DNA from 3 places in the Paenibacillus sp. FSL R7-0026 genome. Region 1 is predicted to be linked to each of the others. Evidence: riboswitches for the same ligand, from Rfam matches in the RefSeq annotation. Region 1 holds a riboswitch; each other region holds the start of a gene.
The links. A riboswitch is a leader RNA that binds a small molecule or an ion and turns the genes downstream of it on or off. The one in region 1 is predicted to bind cyclic di-AMP.

Region 1 (5,747 bases):
AGAGTATTGATTTTGTACGAAGTGCCGCAGATTACATCTATATCATGGACAAAGGGACCATAACCCTGCATGGGACACCGCAAGAACTGGATATGTCGCAGTTTGAACATCATCTCTCCGTGTAGTTGTAGTTAGTGTGGCGAGTGGAGAGGTTTCAGGAACGCTTGTCCAGGATATTCGAGTATTTCGGATATAACCGCCGGATGCATTCCGGACAGATGTCATGGGTGAATTCGGCGTGGGTATGCTTCTCCAGATAACTCTCAACGGAGTTCCAGTGTTCCTCTTCGTCCTTGATTTGTTTGCAGACGGCGCAAATAGGCAGCAGTCCGCGCAATGTGCGCACTTCAGACAATGCCTTCTTCAATTGGTGTTCTGTCTTTCTCTGTTCGGTAATATCCATGTGTGCAATTAAAGCGAGATCGGTATCCAGAATTGAATTTGAATAAGTTAGAGGGGTGAGTTCTACACGAAACCACCTCTTTTCGTTGTATACAGTATACACGCAGATGTCATATGTATGATTTCGATTAAAGGGTATTCCGCGTTCTTTCAAATTCTGTGCGACAAGTGCCATGTTAGCGTTTTTGCCTCGTTTTGCCCAGGCTTCCGTCAGATTCAGGTAATGTCTATGACTACTGTGTATATCCGGGTTTGGTGAGCATTGACCGAGTCCCTGTTGCCAGGCACGGTTACAACTTTGGATAATCCAATTGTCATCAACGATGATGAGCTGGTGACGTATGGACTGGAACGACAGCCTCTCCAGATCGGATGTAACATGTCTCATGGATGAGACCCTCCTTTGGCAGAAATCTTATCTCAGTTCATCTGGAATATCCAAAATATCAGCGACCAGGTGCCTGAATCGGGTTGCTTTGCGTGTGCCGTGAATAAGATTGGATAAACGATAGGGTGGGATGCCATGCTGTTCACAAAAGGTCTTCTGGTCCACTTGAAGTTCGGTTAGCCGTCGTTTGATGGCCCATCCGAACGGAGTAACTGGTTTCTTCTTGTTCAAAAGGGTTCACCCCTGGTTAGAATGTAGTATTCAGCCGCCCTTTCTTCATGTAGAATATATAGAAATGCGAGCTGTATGTTTCATTATATACGTAAATTCGTCATCTAACAATTAAAAAAGACGGAAAAAAGTGTATTTTGTGATGATAAATGGCGTAAATACGTAAATAAAACAAATAAAATGACAAAAAACACGTCGGCAAGGAGGTTGCCGCGTGTTTTTTAGTTTGTCTGAATAAAGGGGAGCAGGTATGAGGAGGAAGAGGATTAGGCCCTGTAGGCATGAAGTCCAGCTCCAAGCATATGGAAACTGGGGAAAAACGATTTCATGGACATCGAGGTTGGCTGTGCCAGTCCATCCGCAGCCGAGGCGCTGACGGTCTTCCATTCATTCTCCAGATCTGTGGCCAGGCGGACCATCAGATCCTTGGTTGTATCGTTGTTCAGGGGAATGACTTTGGAGGCTTCGGTTATGCAGGCATTCATGGCTGAATGCAGGTAACCAAGGACCGCCTCCTCGACCGGGATGTCGAGGTGGTGGTTAATCCAGGCGTGAACAGTGGAGAGGCAGCCAACCGAATCGTATTTGGCAAAGATCTGTTCGAGCTGGCTGAATTCAATCCAGGGGTGCAGAGCGCGTGCAAGTCTGATCAATCGTTTACCCATGGCGGCAGCTTGTTCTCTGAGATCTCCAGGGGTTCGCTGAACATGGACGAGCTTGTCGATCAGAGCTATCCGCCATGTATCCTTGTGATCTGCTGCGGTATAGATGCCTTTGATGGCCATACCTTCAAGACGAACGATGCTGGGATGCAACTGACAACGCATGAATGATTCGAGATCTTCAGCATTACGAATGGTACCCTCCCTGATATGGATATCCATGCCGAAGGAATGGGTGAACCCTCCAACCTGAATAGAGGAATCAAGCAGTTTGACATAATCGAGCAGCTTATTCCCACGGTTCACAATCATTCGCCTCCTGTGTTCGTTAAATGTTACTTTAAGTGACATTAATATCCCTTTTTGTTTGCATTTTGTTTAAAAATCCGAATTATATGATAGTTATCATCCCATAAATGTCCGCTTTTTGTCAATAGTATCCGTGAAATTTAATGGATTAAATTTGAAATTCAATATTTGTGTTATTTTATATAACTCACTGTGTTATTTATGTGGCGAAGTGCAGGGAGGACCATATATAAGGAAGGACTATATATAAATGAATCAACAAGATCGGCTCTTACCGAAAAAGAGGGGATCAAATCTAATAATATGCAGTTCATGGGTAAAGATGACGAGATTATGCGATTTTTGATGAAAATGCCTAGCTGAAAAAGAAGTATTAAAAAATACTTTACTTTTAGTTCTGAACCCGGTATAATCAATTCTGTTGCCGATTATTTACGACATGCGGTCGTGGTGGAATGGCAGACACGCTATCTTGAGGGGGTAGTGGGCGTATGCCCGTGGAGGTTCGAGTCCTCTCGACCGCATCATATGAACGATTAAAAAGAAGCTTTCCGTTATTGGAAAGCTTCTTTTTTTGTCTTTTTCGAACAGTATGACATCAAAGTTGAGAAAAAAAAGCCATCCATTACCGGGGCAATACTGCTCTACCTTCCGGCTACGGGTGGCCTGTGTATTATTTTTGCAGCAAGTTCTTGATATCTTCTTCAATCTTGTCCGGTGTTGTTTTGGGAGCATAACGTTTAATGACCTGTCCGTTCTGATCCACAAGGAATTTGGTGAAATTCCATTTGATTGCTTTGGAGCCGAGCAGGCCAGGAGCTTCTGTACTAAGGTGTTGGAAAAGAGGGTGAGCGCTTGATCCGTTCACATCAATTTTCTCAAACATGGGGAAGCTCACGCCATAATTCATCTGACAGAACTCGGCAATATCGTCGGAAGATCCTTTTTCCTGTGCAAACTGGTTACTTGGGAAACCAAGAACTTCAAATGGAGCATCTTGAAACTTGTCTTGCAGTTCTTGAAGACCTTTGAATTGAGGGGTAAGGCCGCATGAGCTTGCCGTATTCACGATCAGGAGCACTTTGTCACGGTAGTCGGACATTTCAACTTCTTGACCGCGAAGGGTATTCACTTTGTAATCGTAGACTGTCATCTAAATCGCCTCCATTTATTTACTCTTATATCTTCTATTATATTGGTTGCAATTAAATATTGCAAAACTAATATGGTGTTAAAAGAATCAAAACAGGCAAGTTGTGCGGAATACGTGAATGAATTGCGAAGGGATTTTCGTCAGAGTGAGAATTAGATAGCCTTGAAGAGATGGATAGAGTATAACCTTATTGTAAGCGTTATTATGGATGAGTATTGGCAAAAATCTGCCGATTCGGTGATCTGTGAGGACTTTACACCGTCATGGCACGGGTGTATGATTCATAACGTAATTTCAATTTAAACTAAATTGTATATGAAAAACGAAACAAACGATAATATCGCTCGATCTTATCTTAAGATATACGAACGATGTTTTAATCGCTGAGTTTCCATTCATTCATGAGTGGAAAACGGGGGAACCAACGGAATGCGCTGTCCAGGACAGTAGGCATTCATGGGGTGAATTTTCCGGTGACAGCCGGAAATAGGGCGACTCTCGCGCCCGAATCCGTCAGCTAACCTCGTAAGCGTTAAAGGGAGAGGCAACAAGCCGTACGCTGGTTCATGGCGTTTTCGCCATGGATTCTTTAAGAAGCGTTCGGGAGGCCTTGGTCCCCCACGCTTCTTTTTTGTTGTCTTTTCACGCCAAGGGAGGAACGAATGATGGATACTGAGATGATCTTAGTGACTGCTCCAAATGAAGCAGGACGCAAATTTATCAAATTACTGATGTACAAAAAAATGCCGTTTGCCGTTCTAACCAACAGTGCAGGGGAAGAGCGCAGACTCCGTAGAATCGGAGTAGAACATGTCATTCGCATGAACACGGCTGCAGCTCAAAAATGGTTTTTGCCGCAGGGCAGCGTAGGCAACGTGTTTATTTTCGAAAACAGCCTGAATCTGACCTGTCGTTATTTACAGATCTGCCGTTCATGGACATCGAAATCCCTGTGCGTCATTACGGAGCAAAGCCATCCAAAGGGCATCTATCGGGGCATGGGCGCAGACCGGATTGTATATTCGCTCAATGGGGAAGTTGGCTTTCTCCTCAATGGTTAATGCCATAGCTTGTGATTGCTCAGGTGTAAGGTGCCTGTTATAATTGAATGTATCGATAAACGGAAGTTTGAGGAGACTCATGCATGATGGTGAGTCTTCTTTTTTATGGTTACAAGGAGGAATTGGCGTGCCGGATGTAGGTGGATTAAAATGGTTGTTTTTTGATGTTGGAGATACGCTGGTGGATGAATGGGAGCCGGTTGATGATATTATCGGACAGTTCGTCCGTGAAGCTTGTGCTTTAGGGTATCCAGTGAAAATTGAGGCGGTACGCGAACTGTTTGCCAACTGTTACCGAAAATATGAGCAATGGCCGATGAGAGTGGCGATTCGCACATTCGTTGAAGACGAGGGACACCAGAAACAGATTCAGGACAAGCTGAAGTTTCAAAAAGATCTTGAACGTCCTTTTCCTTCAGCGGATTCCGTTCTTCAGCAGTTGTCACGGCATTATCGCATTGGCATTATTGCCAATCAGAGTCCAGGAACGGAAGAGAGACTGGAGAGCTACGGCTTGCGGAAGTATGTTGATGTTCTGGCATGTTCGGCTGAAGAAGGGGTGTCCAAGCCAGACCCTGAGTTATACGCTGTGGCCTTGAAACAGGCCGGTTGTGAACCGGAGGAAGCTGTCATGATCGGCGATCGGATCGATAACGACATTATACCTGCTCAGAATCTGGGCATGCGGACGATTCGAATTATGCAGGGTTACGGAAGATTCCAGCCAGAATTATCGGATGACCAACGTGCGGATTGGACTGTTGATTCATTGGATCAACTCTTGCCGTTACTGATACCAAATCAGGATTAGATTCAGATGATTGTTTATTGGAGTTTAGAGTTTTACTACAAAAGAAATATGTTGCTGTACTGCAACAATAAAGGCTGATCAACTTGGGTATAGAATACCGGAGTTGATCAGCCTTTTTAGTATTTAGTCGATAAGAAGGAGATTAGAATAACCGAATCGTCTGAATGATCAGATATACATTCAGCACAACGATAATCGCGGCAATGACCCATGAGATGATTTTGAGCCACAATTTGTTGGCGAATGCACCCATGCTTTTTTTATCACTTGTGAACATCACCAGGGGAATTACAGCAAAGGGCAATTGAAGCGACAGCACGACCTGGCTCAAAATGAGCAGTTCTTCTGTGCCATGTTCTCCTGCAATGGCTGTCACAATTACCGCCGGGATGATGGCGATCAGACGTGTGACCAGTCTGCGCAGCCATGCCGGAATTCGAATGTTCAGAAAACCTTCCATAACGATCTGCCCAGCGAGTGTACCTGTAAGGGTAGAGTTCTGACCTGATGCTAACAGCGCCACACCGAACAGGATACTTGCAACCGTAGTACCTAATAGAGGTGTCAGCAGATGATAGGCATCTGCGATCTCGGCAACCTGCGTCATACCAGCACTGTGGAATACAGCGGCAGATACAATCAGGATTGCCGCATTGATGAACAGGGCCAGTGTCAACGCGATCGTAGAATCCATGGTCGAGTACCGAATGGCTTCTTTTTTGCCCTGTGG
Region 2 (5,747 bases), on a different contig from region 1:
GTCACGGAAGGCTATGGAGTGCAGTGTATGCACCTCGTCTACAACACGAATGTAGGGATGGATTGCAGGACATTTCAGGGAAACGTTACCGATGTCCATAGATCCGTGATCATTACCACTCACAATCTCTTCTTGCGGGATACCAAGTTCCATCAGATTTTGACTAAACGCAGCTGAGAATGCTTCATTGGTAACCATCTCGTCATAGGATGTTTCATAGTTGGATGTCACGAGCTTACAACCTGTCTGCAAAGCAGAGCCTTCAGCGATCTGAATCACACGTTCTGTGAGGATATTCAGTTCTTTGCGAGTTGCTGCCCGTACATAAAATTGCGCAGAAGCATAGTCAGGAATGATGTTTGCAGCCTGACCTCCGTTGTTGATCACACCATGAATCCGAACGGTGCTTTTCACTTGTTGCCGGAATGCATTAATCCCGTTGAACGTTTGAATGACGGCATCAAGTGCATTAATGCCTTCGTGCGGGCTTGCAGCAGCATGTGAAGATCGGCCATGGAATTCAAATTGCACAGCATCAATAGCCAGCGAGCTGCCTGACTTTTCGTAGGCATAATATGGATGCGCCATGAGAGCGACATCACAGTCATCAAACAAACCTGCTTCCGCCATCGGTACTTTGGCACCACGTGTCTCTTCAGCGGGGGTACCAAACACTTTAATGGTTCCACCTACTTCATCCAGAATGGATTTCAGCCCAACAGCAGCACCAAGACTCATCATACAGATCAGATGGTGACCACAAGCGTGACCGATCTCCGGCAAGGCGTCATATTCGCACAATAAAGCAATGGTAGGGCCGGGTTTGGCGGCTGAATAGGTTCCGATAAAGGCTGTCTCCAGTCCAAGGATTGGAGCCTCTACAGTGAAACCGTGGTAGACCAGTTCTTCTTTCAAACGGGCAGAAGCGAGATACTCTTCATTTCCCAGTTCGGGATTGGCACCGATATATGATGAAATGGCTTTGAAACGGGAAGCATATTGATCAATAACCGTCAGTATCTGTGATTTGTTAGATGTCATTAGTAAACTCCTTATGCAAAAATGAAAATAATTCATTGATTATATCATGTTTGCTTTATTTTTTCAGAAACAAGTCAAGATTTGTAATGTCAAAATGCATTGCATAATCATGCATTGTACTTTATAATGACTCAGTCATCAACATGAGAAGCATACAAAGTATTGTAAGGGGAGAGAAAAAGGTTGAAATTAATAAGTCGTTACACCATGATGCTGTTGACCTTTGTTATTCTGCTGACGACTGCCGTTCCTGTGGCACTTGCAAGTGGAACTACAGATAATTCAAGCAGTAAAAAGCTGGTGCTCGGTACAAGTGCCGATTTTGCACCATATGAATTCCATAAAGTGATTAATGGCAAAGATGAAATCGTCGGCTTCGATATTGAGATCGCCAAGGAGATTGCCAAAGATCTTGGCGCTGAGCTTGTGATTGAGGATATGGGCTTCGACGGTCTTCTGCCTTCATTGCAGAGCGGGCGTGTTGATCTGGTGATTTCAGGTATGACGCCGACGGATGAGCGGAAGAAAAGTATCGATTTTTCCGACACCTATTATAAATCCAAACAAGTGATTATGGTTCGCAATGTGGATAAAGACAAATATCCAACTATGGCAGAACTTGAAAATGCGAAGATTGGCGTTCAGAAAGGCTCCATTCAGGAAACGATCGGACAGAGTATTCCAGGAGCGAAGCTTACTGCGCTGGATAAAATCTCGGATATCGTGCTTCAACTGCAAACAAAACGCATTGACGCGGCAATCGTTGAAGATACCGTTGCTGCAGGTTATCTGGACGACATCATTGGACTTGCTGCTGCTGTTCCGGACGAAGAGCAAGCAGAAGCGGCAATCGGGATTCGTAAAGGGAATACCGAGCTGCTAGCTGCAGTAAATGGAACACTGGAGCGACTGAAAAGCGAAGATAAAATCAATCAGATGGTGACTGACGCCAGCCTCTTGATGGCGGATAAAGCGAACAAATCACAAAATATTTTCCAAGTATTCTGGGAGTACAAAAGTTTCTATGCTACAGGTGTAGGATACACACTTCTGTTGTCTGCACTTGGGGTTATCTTCGGGGTAATTATTGGATTGATCATCTGTTTGTTCCGTTTGCATGACGCTGCAATCTTGCGCTGGATCGGTACGGCTTACGTTGAAGTGATCCGTGGCACACCGATGCTGGTACAATTGATGATTATTTACTATGGTTTTTCCCTGAGCTTTGGCATTAACTTCACTGCACTTCAGGCAGGTATCATTACACTTTCAATCAATAGTGGTGCCTATCTGGCGGAGATTTTCCGTGCAGGTATCCAAGGTGTGGATCGTGGTCAGTTGGAAGCAGCTCGTTCCCTCGGAATGGGCAGAGGCGCCGCGATGCGTTATATCATATTGCCACAAGCCTTCAAAGCTGTATTACCAGCGATCGGTAATGAATTCATAACTATCATCAAAGAATCCTCCATTATCTCCGTTATCGGTATGGTGGATATTATGTATCAGGCAAGTGTAGTCAAGAACATTACGTACCAAGGATTGAGTCCATTTTTGATTGCAGCAGCCATCTACTTTGTAATGACGTTCATTTTGTCCAAGCTGCTGGGACGACTGGAAAGGAAGTTGAGTGCAAGTGATAGACGTTAGACAATTACACAAATCTTATGGAAATAACGATGTGCTTAAGGGCATAAACGTGACGATTGGCAAAGGTGAGGTTGTCGTGGTCATCGGTCCTTCCGGTTCAGGTAAAAGTACTTTCTTGCGTTGTCTGAATCTGCTGGAACAGCCTACCTCAGGAGAGATTGATTTTGAAGGCGTGTCAATCACGGACCCCAAGCATAACATTAACGCAACTCGTGAGAAAATGGGCATGGTGTTCCAGCACTTCAACCTGTTCCCACACAAAACGGTAGAGCAAAACATTACGATTGCTCCAATTAAAGTGAAGAAACAATCCACTCAGGAAGCGGAAAAAATTGCTGCTGATCTGCTTAACACCGTGGGCTTGTACGATAAAAAAGATACATTCCCGAATCAGCTGTCTGGTGGACAGAAACAGCGGATCGCCATTGCTAGAGCATTGGCCATGCAGCCGCATGTGATGCTGTTTGACGAGCCTACGTCGGCACTGGACCCTGAGATGGTCGGTGAAGTGCTGGATGTCATGAAACGTCTTGCAGAAGGCGGAATGACGATGGTCATCGTAACCCATGAGATGGGTTTCGCACGTGAAGTGGGAGACCGCATCTTGTTCATGGATGGCGGGGTTATTGTGGAAGAGGGAACACCTGATGAGGTGTTTGGAGCTCCAAAAAATTCACGTACACGTGATTTTCTTGCCAAAGTACTCTAAACGAAAGATTAAATAGCGTTACTGACATCGAGTCGGTAACGCTATTTTTTTGTGCGTATTAATCATTTATAGATTTGAAAAGTAACTATTCTGTTACCAGATGTAAAGGAATCGGGTCGTCCAATAATTCTAAAGAATGCAGTATTCTTAGATATGATGACATGCTAAAAACCATTTGGTAAGAATTACTACAAGTTCAGGTTACAAAATTGTGATATATTGAACTCTGCCGAAACTTCCGGACAGGGAGTGCGGGGGATGTAACGATGCAGATTGTGCAGGGGGAAGATCTATGGCACACTGCTTGGGGTGAATTAGGGGTACATAACGTTTCAAATGTAATGAAGAACCTATAGGGTGGGCTCCTCATCCGAATCCGACAACTAACTTCGCAGGCACAATGAGGGAGGAAGACCATGATTAACAAGAAACGTATAGCCAAAACAGCAGTAGCATTAATGACAACAGCAATGCTCATTCAAGCCGTTCCGGCTCACGCCGATTCAGTTCATGTGGCCAAAGAAGGGGATACCTTCTACACCTTATCGAAACAATATGGAGTAGCACTCAACACGTTGGTTAAAGCAAACAACGACATTTCGGCTTACAACATTTATGGTGGTTTGAAAATTACGATTCCCGGTAAGGCAAACAATGTAGCAGCCGCTGCGGCAACGGAGAGCAAGACCCAAGCGAAGACTGTTACTACAGCGAGCTTGGACGTTAACGCAGATAACAAAGTTGTTCAAGCCTGGGGTAAGACATTCGATTACAGCAAAGCTGTGAACGTAAAAGCAACGGCATACTCTGCAGATCCGTCCGAAAATGGAGGATGGGGTGCAGTCGATTATTTCGGAAATGACCTTGAACTGGGCACGATTGCAGTTGATCCAAGTGTAATTCCACTTGGAACCAAAGTACTGGTAACTGGTCACAGCCATCCAGGATTGCCAAAACAGGCTTTTGTAGCCACAGCGCGGGATGTGGGCGGTGCAATCAAGGGTCACCGGATTGATATCTTTATCCCGGGTAGCAAACAGTCTGTAAGCTCATTTGGTTTTCAGGATATCGAGCTGTACATTCTGAAGTAGAGAGTAAATTACATTTAAAATGAATTCAAACAGGGTGTCTGCCAGTCGCTAATTTGCGATTGAACAGCACCCTTTTAATATTCTCATTATTTGTTATCACGGTCATCCTAATCTTTGGCCTTTGGCAATCCCAGCATTTCGTCCAAGGTGACCAGTTCATATCCCCGATTACGCAATTCCTCAATGATTTCAGGCAAAGCCTCAATCGTACCGTTCAGATTTGATCCTACACCGCCTCCTGCATGTTGTAGAACGATGGAGCCAGGTTTCACGGCAGATAGGATGTTATCCTTCACCTCTTCCTTGGAGAGGCCTTTCCAGTCCAGGGAGTCTACGTTCCAGTTCACAATGCTATAGCGTTGTTTGGCAGCCCATCTCAGCTGTTCTTCATTAATGTCTCCATAAGGTGGCCGAATCATCTTGGGCGTATATCCCGCCAAACGTCGAATAATATCCCCGGTATGTAAAATTTGTTTGCGAAAGGCATTCATCGACAGCTTACTGAATTCAGGATGATTGTAGCTGTGATTACCAACCATATGCCCTTCCTTAACGATGCGTTTCACCAGATCCGGATGTTTCTCAGCACGACTACCCACGATGAAGAATGTAGCTCTGACATTGTATTTCTTCAATACATCCAGCACTTGTGGAGTAAATCGTGGATCAGGTACATCATCAAAAGTCAGTGCAACCTTCTTGGTTGAAGGACCATTGGTTTTGAACGTATCGGCATATTTTTGACGTAACTGTCCCAATGTCAGTTGTTCTTCTTCCGCAGAATCTGAACCTGATACTGATTCACTTGGCGGGCTTGAAACATCCCGCGATGAAACTGGAGCATGATATCCTCCGAGAAAAATAACGATAACCATTAGCATAATGAGGCGTACGCGCATAATAACGGCCTCCTTTTCCAAAATGACGTTCTCCTTGGTATGCCCGGGGGTTCCATAAAATATGCGTAGTGTGAGAAGTTTCATTGCGGATTTAGCTTATGACAGCCATAATTCCTCCATATATAACATATAGAAAAGGATAGGTGGATAGGATATGAGTACATATGATTTGAAATCCATACGTTTACAGGTGATTGAAGCAGGAGAGGATAAGGTTTTTCTCGTTACCGGAGGAAAGGCGCATATTGGCGCCGTAGCCACGTTCTACGTGGATCATGAGCGCATAAGCGGGACGACGGTACATATTCCTGGGCATAAGGAACAAGAGCTGTGTGAGCGGCTTGCTCGAAAGGCTGCCCT
Region 3 (5,747 bases), on a different contig from region 1:
GGCTGAGTGAGTAACACAACAGCATAATGGTTAATGTAATGAAACGGGGATGAACACGTATATGTTGTCTGAGTTGCAAGGTCATTCCGTAGATATCGGCTACAAAGGTACTGAATATTTCCATAAAAATAAGGGATACATATACAGATTGGACTGCCCATCCAAGTTGAAAGGCAATGCTACCCATCGGGATTTCGAATTGAATGATGCCGGGCATCTGAGCTGACATGGCAAAATGAGCTGCCATCAGCATGAAACCAACGCCAATTCCACCCAATACTCCACCCCACTTCAGCACATTCCGGCTACGAATCTGGTTACCTACAGGCACAAGAACAGCTTGAGCCAACACCAGATTGAATGAAGTATACAACAGTGGAGACAGCCACACTTGAATAGGGTTTGAGTCTGTCGTCAGTGTGATGAATCGGGAAGCACCTGGATGATGGATCGTACTGGTGATCATGAGTAGAGATAACAGGAGCATCATGGGCACGACGATGCTATTCATTTGTAGGATGGCTTGAATGCCCCGACCGAGAAGCAGATATGTCCCTACAAGTGTGACGATCAGACCTGTCTGATAATGCAAACCCAGATGTTCGACAAAAACGGAGCCTGCTCCGGCAAGCATGACACTGTTCACGCCAATGAGAATGAGAAGGGTCACCCAGGTGATCCATTTGCCCGCCTTGTGGCCGAATAAATGTTTGTTTAGATCCTCATAAGAGCGGGACCCGGTATCGTGAGCGATCAACATCATTTTGGTACCTAACCAGACAAAGAGCATGGTGGATAAGCCTATGGTGATGGTGGCCCATTTGCCATACTGGGTAAAAAACTGCAAAATTTCCTGCCCTGTAGCGAAGCCGGCTCCAACCACCGTTCCAATGTATGTAAATGCGATCTGCAGCACCCGAAATGCCTGTTTCATGTGTTTCCCCTCTCAGGCCCCTGTATAGTTTGGACATGCGGGTACCATGGTACAAGGTATGCTTGACCCACGAAAGTCATGACAATCGATAATGAGCTTTGGCTTGAAATGCGTCCCAAGGACAGCGCCCAGGCAATTTCGCTTGAACTTATAGATAGATATATGATACTTTTACCTCATAGGATAGGCTTGGGAGGTCAAATCATGGAATTATTGAAACAACGAATTTTACAAGAAGGTGTGGTTATCTCGGATCAAGTATTGAAGCTAGATGGTCTGTTGAACCACCAGATTGATCCTGCATTAACGATGGAGATGGGACGTGAGTTTGCTGCCCGTTTTCGTGAAAGTGGAGTAACTCGGGTAATCACGGTAGAATCCTCAGGGATTCCGGTTGCTTTTGCAGCAGCCTATGAACTTGGGGTGCCCCTTGTATTCGCCCGTCGCAAAAAAACACTTCTGGCTGATCCTGATGCTTACTGTGAACGTGTACCGTCCTTTACCAAAGGAATTGTAACTGACATTATGGTATCCCGCGAGTTCATTCATGAGAATGACCGTATTTTGTTCATTGATGATATCATTGCCAATGGAGATGCCGCTCGTGGCGTCATCAAAATTATCGAGCGTTCTGGCGCGGAACTCGTCGGATTCGGCGTTGTGGTCGAGAAAAGTTTTCAGGCGGGGGCACGCACGATTCGTGAACAGGGTATTCCGGTGGAAGCCTTGGTACGCATTCGTTCCCTGAACGATGGTACGGTACAATTTGACGATAACGAAATGTGACATTTTAAAGGAATAGGGCCTATTTTTTGAACTATGCCTTTGCATGACCGCCGATTTCATTTATAATGGGGTTATGTTAGGGAGAGGAGGCAACACCATGGGGAACCAACCGGCAACAGAACAATTTTTTAATGATAAGCTGGCGGAATCGAAAGTTCATTTTGAACGTGCCCTGGATTGTAAACATACGGAATTCGATGACCTTTATCCCTATATGATTGAACATCCTCAATTTTTCTGGTACAAACGCTATGTTGCCTGGTCAGAATTACTGACGATTGTAGGCTTGTGCGAAGAGTTGTCCTTCTCTTGGAAAGAACAATTTACACCGCATCAAGTGGAGTACCTTGAAGAACGTGTGATGTCCGCCAAAGTGCTTGATTTTTGGTTCGAGAAGAACGACAGCAAAGAGCACGCGCAGCGGTAACTTTCAGTCGGGACATAATTTCGAATGACATGACAGTCCAATACAGTCACGTGAGACCTAAATGACATTTCATTTAGGTCTCTTTTTGTAAATAAATTTGGAATATAGGAGTCATGAAGATGATTAGTGATACAGAACTGGACGCCCTGCGTCTGTCAGGTGAGAAAGTAAGAGTCGTTCGGGACGAGCTGGAATCGAACGATGTAACGGGAATTGTGGTTGCCTGGGATGGCGAGCAGGTACTTATCCGTCGTCAGAATCGACGTGTCGTTAAGCTGGATCGAGGTTACCGCTATCAGCTGTTCAGCGAGCCGCGCCAGAGTCCACTTAGTGAGTAACAGCTTATAATTATGGCAGAGCCATGAGAGTTAAATGTTTGGAATTACCATGATTTCTTGGCATAATTGACTCACTCGGGAGAGAAGATAGGTACAGTGAGGGAAGATCTGTAACTATAGCCGAGAGGGTGTGCTACAAGCCATGACATTGATGAATGATAAAGTTCATGCCTACAAGGATCAGATTGGAGCATTAAGCGATGTACTGCCAGGTGTGGTGAAGTCGTATCATGAGTTTACCGGAGAATGTTTCCAACCTGGCGTGATTGATGCAAAGACAAAACAGCTAATTGCACTTGGCATTGGATTATTCGCCAACAATGAAGTATGTACCTTCTACCATGTAGAAGAAGCCCGTGCCAAGGGAGCAACAGATCAGGAGATTATGGAGACCGTTGCGGTGGCCGGAGCTGTTGGAGGAGGACATGCCCTGTCTCAGGGTGCGATGCGAGTGCAGAAGGCGCTGCATTAGTAAGCAATGCAACATACATTTTTAAGTACAAAAAAGGCATCCGGTTAATAACCGATGCCTTTTTGTATGTGAATTACATTTTACCTAACATTTTATCATACATAAACTGTCCAGTTACCCGACGTGCTGTTACATAGCGGTCATTGAAGTATGGATTCGATAACTTCGTGATGCTTACACCTTTACTGCTGGAGGCATGAGCGAATTGTCCGCCGCCAATATATACACCTGTATGTGAAATGCCTTTGCCTGTTGTATTAAAGAACACCAGATCACCTGTCCGAACATTGCTCTTGGATACAGGCGTACCTGTTTTGGCTTGCTGCTGAGAAGTACGTGGCAATTCAATGCTGTATTTGTTGAAAAGATATCTCATAAAACCAGAACAGTCGAAGCCGGCTACAGTCGTGCCACCCCATTTGTAAGGAATACCTGTCATGTTGTTCACTACGGAGTTGATACTGCTTGCCTCTGTGCTTGTTGCCCCGGATGTAAATAATACAGCTGCTCCAAAAATGGAGATAATCAGTTTTTTCAAAATCAATGTTCTCCCTTCGATGCCTACGGAGTTAGCTAAGGGTTCGGTAGAAGGTTCCCTATATTTCCTATGTATAAGAATAATTCACCCAAATTGGTTCCCCCGTTTTCAAACATGAAACTCGGCAATGAATAATTAAGTTTTTGTAACTATTTGAAACTATATTGCATAAATGCGTAATTGTCAAACCCATTTAAACCCTTTCTTAATACCTCAATGTTAGCGGAATTAAGGTTTTTATATGAAAAAAGGGATCAAGTTTGGGTATCATTCATGACAAAAACGTCATTATTGATTCGTTTAAGACGAATTTGGATAAATAGATAGGTTTATCATGAGTTAAAAGAACTATTCCGTTATGTAGAATTATAGAGATTATATTCATTAAGTTGCATATATTGACAAAAATCGATTTTTTGCATATTATCTGATTATCCAATCCACATATTGGATTTAAAATGATTTTATTATGCGATAAATACAAATAAAGGAGGTTTAGGGACGCGTATCATAGATAAAGTAGAAGTGGAAGATTTATAAAAACGAACATAGGAGAGTGTTACATTTGAAAGCGAAGAAATTAGTTACTTTTGTCCTGGCATGTACGATGGTGTTCTCAGCAGTTGGAATGGCAGTTCTTCCTGTAGGGACGGTATCTGCTGCGGATGCATCAGGTACAACAGCGAGTATTTCTGATATTTTGAAGAACCAGCTGCCGGATGGAGGTTGGAGAAAAGATTATAAACAGACAAGTGGGGAGTGGGCAAAGTCCACGATAGACAACAAGGCTACATACTTAGAAATTAGAAGATTGGCGAAGGAATTTAAAAAGACGAATGATCCGCGTTACTCCACAGCTGCAATCAAAGGAATTAACTTTTTGATCAATATGCAGTATTCAAATGGCGGATGGCCACAGGTCTATCAAAGCTCCGGATATCACAAGCATATTACCTACAATGATGATGCCATGATTAATGTAATGATCATGCTCGATGAAGTAGCAGCACGCAAAGGTGATTTCTCGTTTATTGATAGTACACTTGCTAATCGCAGTAAAAATTCAGTTGCCAAAGGTGTGGAGGCGATTCTGAATACACAAGTCGTTTCAGGCGGTAAGCTGACAGGATGGGGACAACAACATGATTCCAGTTCCCTTAAACCAGCGAGCGCAAGAATCTACGAAGTGCCATCGCTGACAGCTGGAGAGAGTGTAACGATTGTTAAATTCCTGAAAACCAGACCTGCTAACGCTAAAATTACCGCATCTATTAAAGGAGCGGAGGCTTGGTTTAACAAGGTAAAAATTACGGGTTACAAGTATGAAAGAGCTAATGGAGATAGTAAAATTATCGCTGATTCCAAAGCTGCACCAATTTGGGCACGCTTCTATGAGATAGGAACGGACAAACCAATCTTTATTGGTCGTGACGGGGTAGTTAAATACAAATTAAGTGATATTGATAAAGAAAGAAGAGGTGGTTATGCATGGTATGGTAACTGGCCTTCCAAGCTGTAATTTGAAGTATGCTTCCGTTTTAATGAACCAAACTATTAGCAGCAGTTAAAGGTAGAGCCCGAATCGACACGGACGTCTGGTTCGGGCTTTATTGTTATTATTTTCAGTGTTGACATGATAGATTCCGCATGATATATTATTTCTTGTCGCCGATATTGATGACGGAGATACAATATGCGGTCGTGGCGGAATTGGCAGACGCGCACGGTTCAGGTCCGTGTGGGCTAACCCCCGTGGAGGTTCGAGTCCTCTCGACCGCATCTAAAAAAAGACTCCTTAAGCTAACACTTAAGGAGTCTTTTTTTGCATTTTTTGATATAACACTAACACTAGATTTAGTATCCAAGAGGTTAGTGCTTAGCTGCATGTACAGCAAATGTCTTCCATCAGCCATACGGAACGTTTATTGTGCTGCGGTAACATTAACGCTGTCAATATTCGGTCCTTCCGATCCAGTGGTAACCACTTTCAATGTATTGGTCCCCGTGTTCATGGGGACCTGTATTGTTTTTTCAACCCAAGTGGACCAGCTTCCCGTAGCCGGAAAGGGCTCGTTGCTAATGACTTTGGTTCCGTTCACAAAAATGTCGAGGTTCCGAGTGCCGCTTTCCAGCGCATAACGAAACTTTACGTTTTTGGTACCTGTTGTCGTGTTATTAATGCCGTTCCATTGAATGGCCGAACCAGTCATCGCATTGAAGTTAACATACCCGGAGCCAGTGTAACCGGGGTA

Region 2: linked by a shared signal. The riboswitch ahead of MKY44_RS16100 (3D domain-containing protein) and the one ahead of MKY44_RS29410 (hypothetical protein) in region 1 are both predicted to bind cyclic di-AMP.
Region 3: linked by a shared signal. The riboswitch ahead of MKY44_RS08950 (C40 family peptidase) and the one ahead of MKY44_RS29410 (hypothetical protein) in region 1 are both predicted to bind cyclic di-AMP.

What each region holds. Positions count from the first base shown of each region.
Region 1 covers NZ_JBBORG010000002.1:101,281-107,027, reverse strand. Annotated here, with positions in the region: gene urtE (urea ABC transporter ATP-binding subunit UrtE) at 1-125, shown strand, start outside; gene MKY44_RS29435 (hypothetical protein) at 155-790, opposite strand; gene MKY44_RS29430 (hypothetical protein) at 818-1,021, opposite strand; gene MKY44_RS29425 (urease accessory protein UreF) at 1,288-1,989, opposite strand; tRNA gene MKY44_RS29420 (tRNA-Leu) at 2,434-2,516, shown strand; gene MKY44_RS29415 (glutathione peroxidase) at 2,666-3,145, opposite strand; cyclic di-AMP (ydaO/yuaA leader) riboswitch at 3,517-3,692, shown strand; gene MKY44_RS29410 (hypothetical protein) at 3,808-4,206, shown strand; gene MKY44_RS29405 (HAD family hydrolase) at 4,334-5,017, shown strand; gene MKY44_RS29400 (Nramp family divalent metal transporter) at 5,160-5,747, opposite strand, start outside.
Region 2 covers NZ_JBBORG010000001.1:3,654,431-3,660,177, reverse strand. Annotated here, with positions in the region: gene MKY44_RS16115 (M20 family metallopeptidase) at 1-1,041, opposite strand, end outside; gene MKY44_RS16110 (ABC transporter substrate-binding protein/permease) at 1,225-2,688, shown strand; gene MKY44_RS16105 (amino acid ABC transporter ATP-binding protein) at 2,675-3,397, shown strand; cyclic di-AMP (ydaO/yuaA leader) riboswitch at 3,615-3,811, shown strand; gene MKY44_RS16100 (3D domain-containing protein) at 3,814-4,488, shown strand; gene MKY44_RS16095 (polysaccharide deacetylase family protein) at 4,596-5,387, opposite strand; gene lpdD (prenylated flavin chaperone LpdD) at 5,542-5,747, shown strand, end outside.
Region 3 covers NZ_JBBORG010000001.1:1,925,976-1,931,722, forward strand. Annotated here, with positions in the region: gene MKY44_RS08925 (YkvI family membrane protein) at 1-934, opposite strand, end outside; gene MKY44_RS08930 (xanthine phosphoribosyltransferase) at 1,139-1,720, shown strand; gene MKY44_RS08935 (hypothetical protein) at 1,818-2,147, shown strand; gene MKY44_RS08940 (hypothetical protein) at 2,267-2,485, shown strand; gene MKY44_RS08945 (carboxymuconolactone decarboxylase family protein) at 2,628-2,957, shown strand; gene MKY44_RS08950 (C40 family peptidase) at 3,031-3,495, opposite strand; cyclic di-AMP (ydaO/yuaA leader) riboswitch at 3,501-3,632, opposite strand; gene pelA (pectate lyase) at 4,052-5,014, shown strand; tRNA gene MKY44_RS08960 (tRNA-Leu) at 5,191-5,274, shown strand; gene MKY44_RS08965 (carbohydrate-binding protein) at 5,418-5,747, opposite strand, start outside.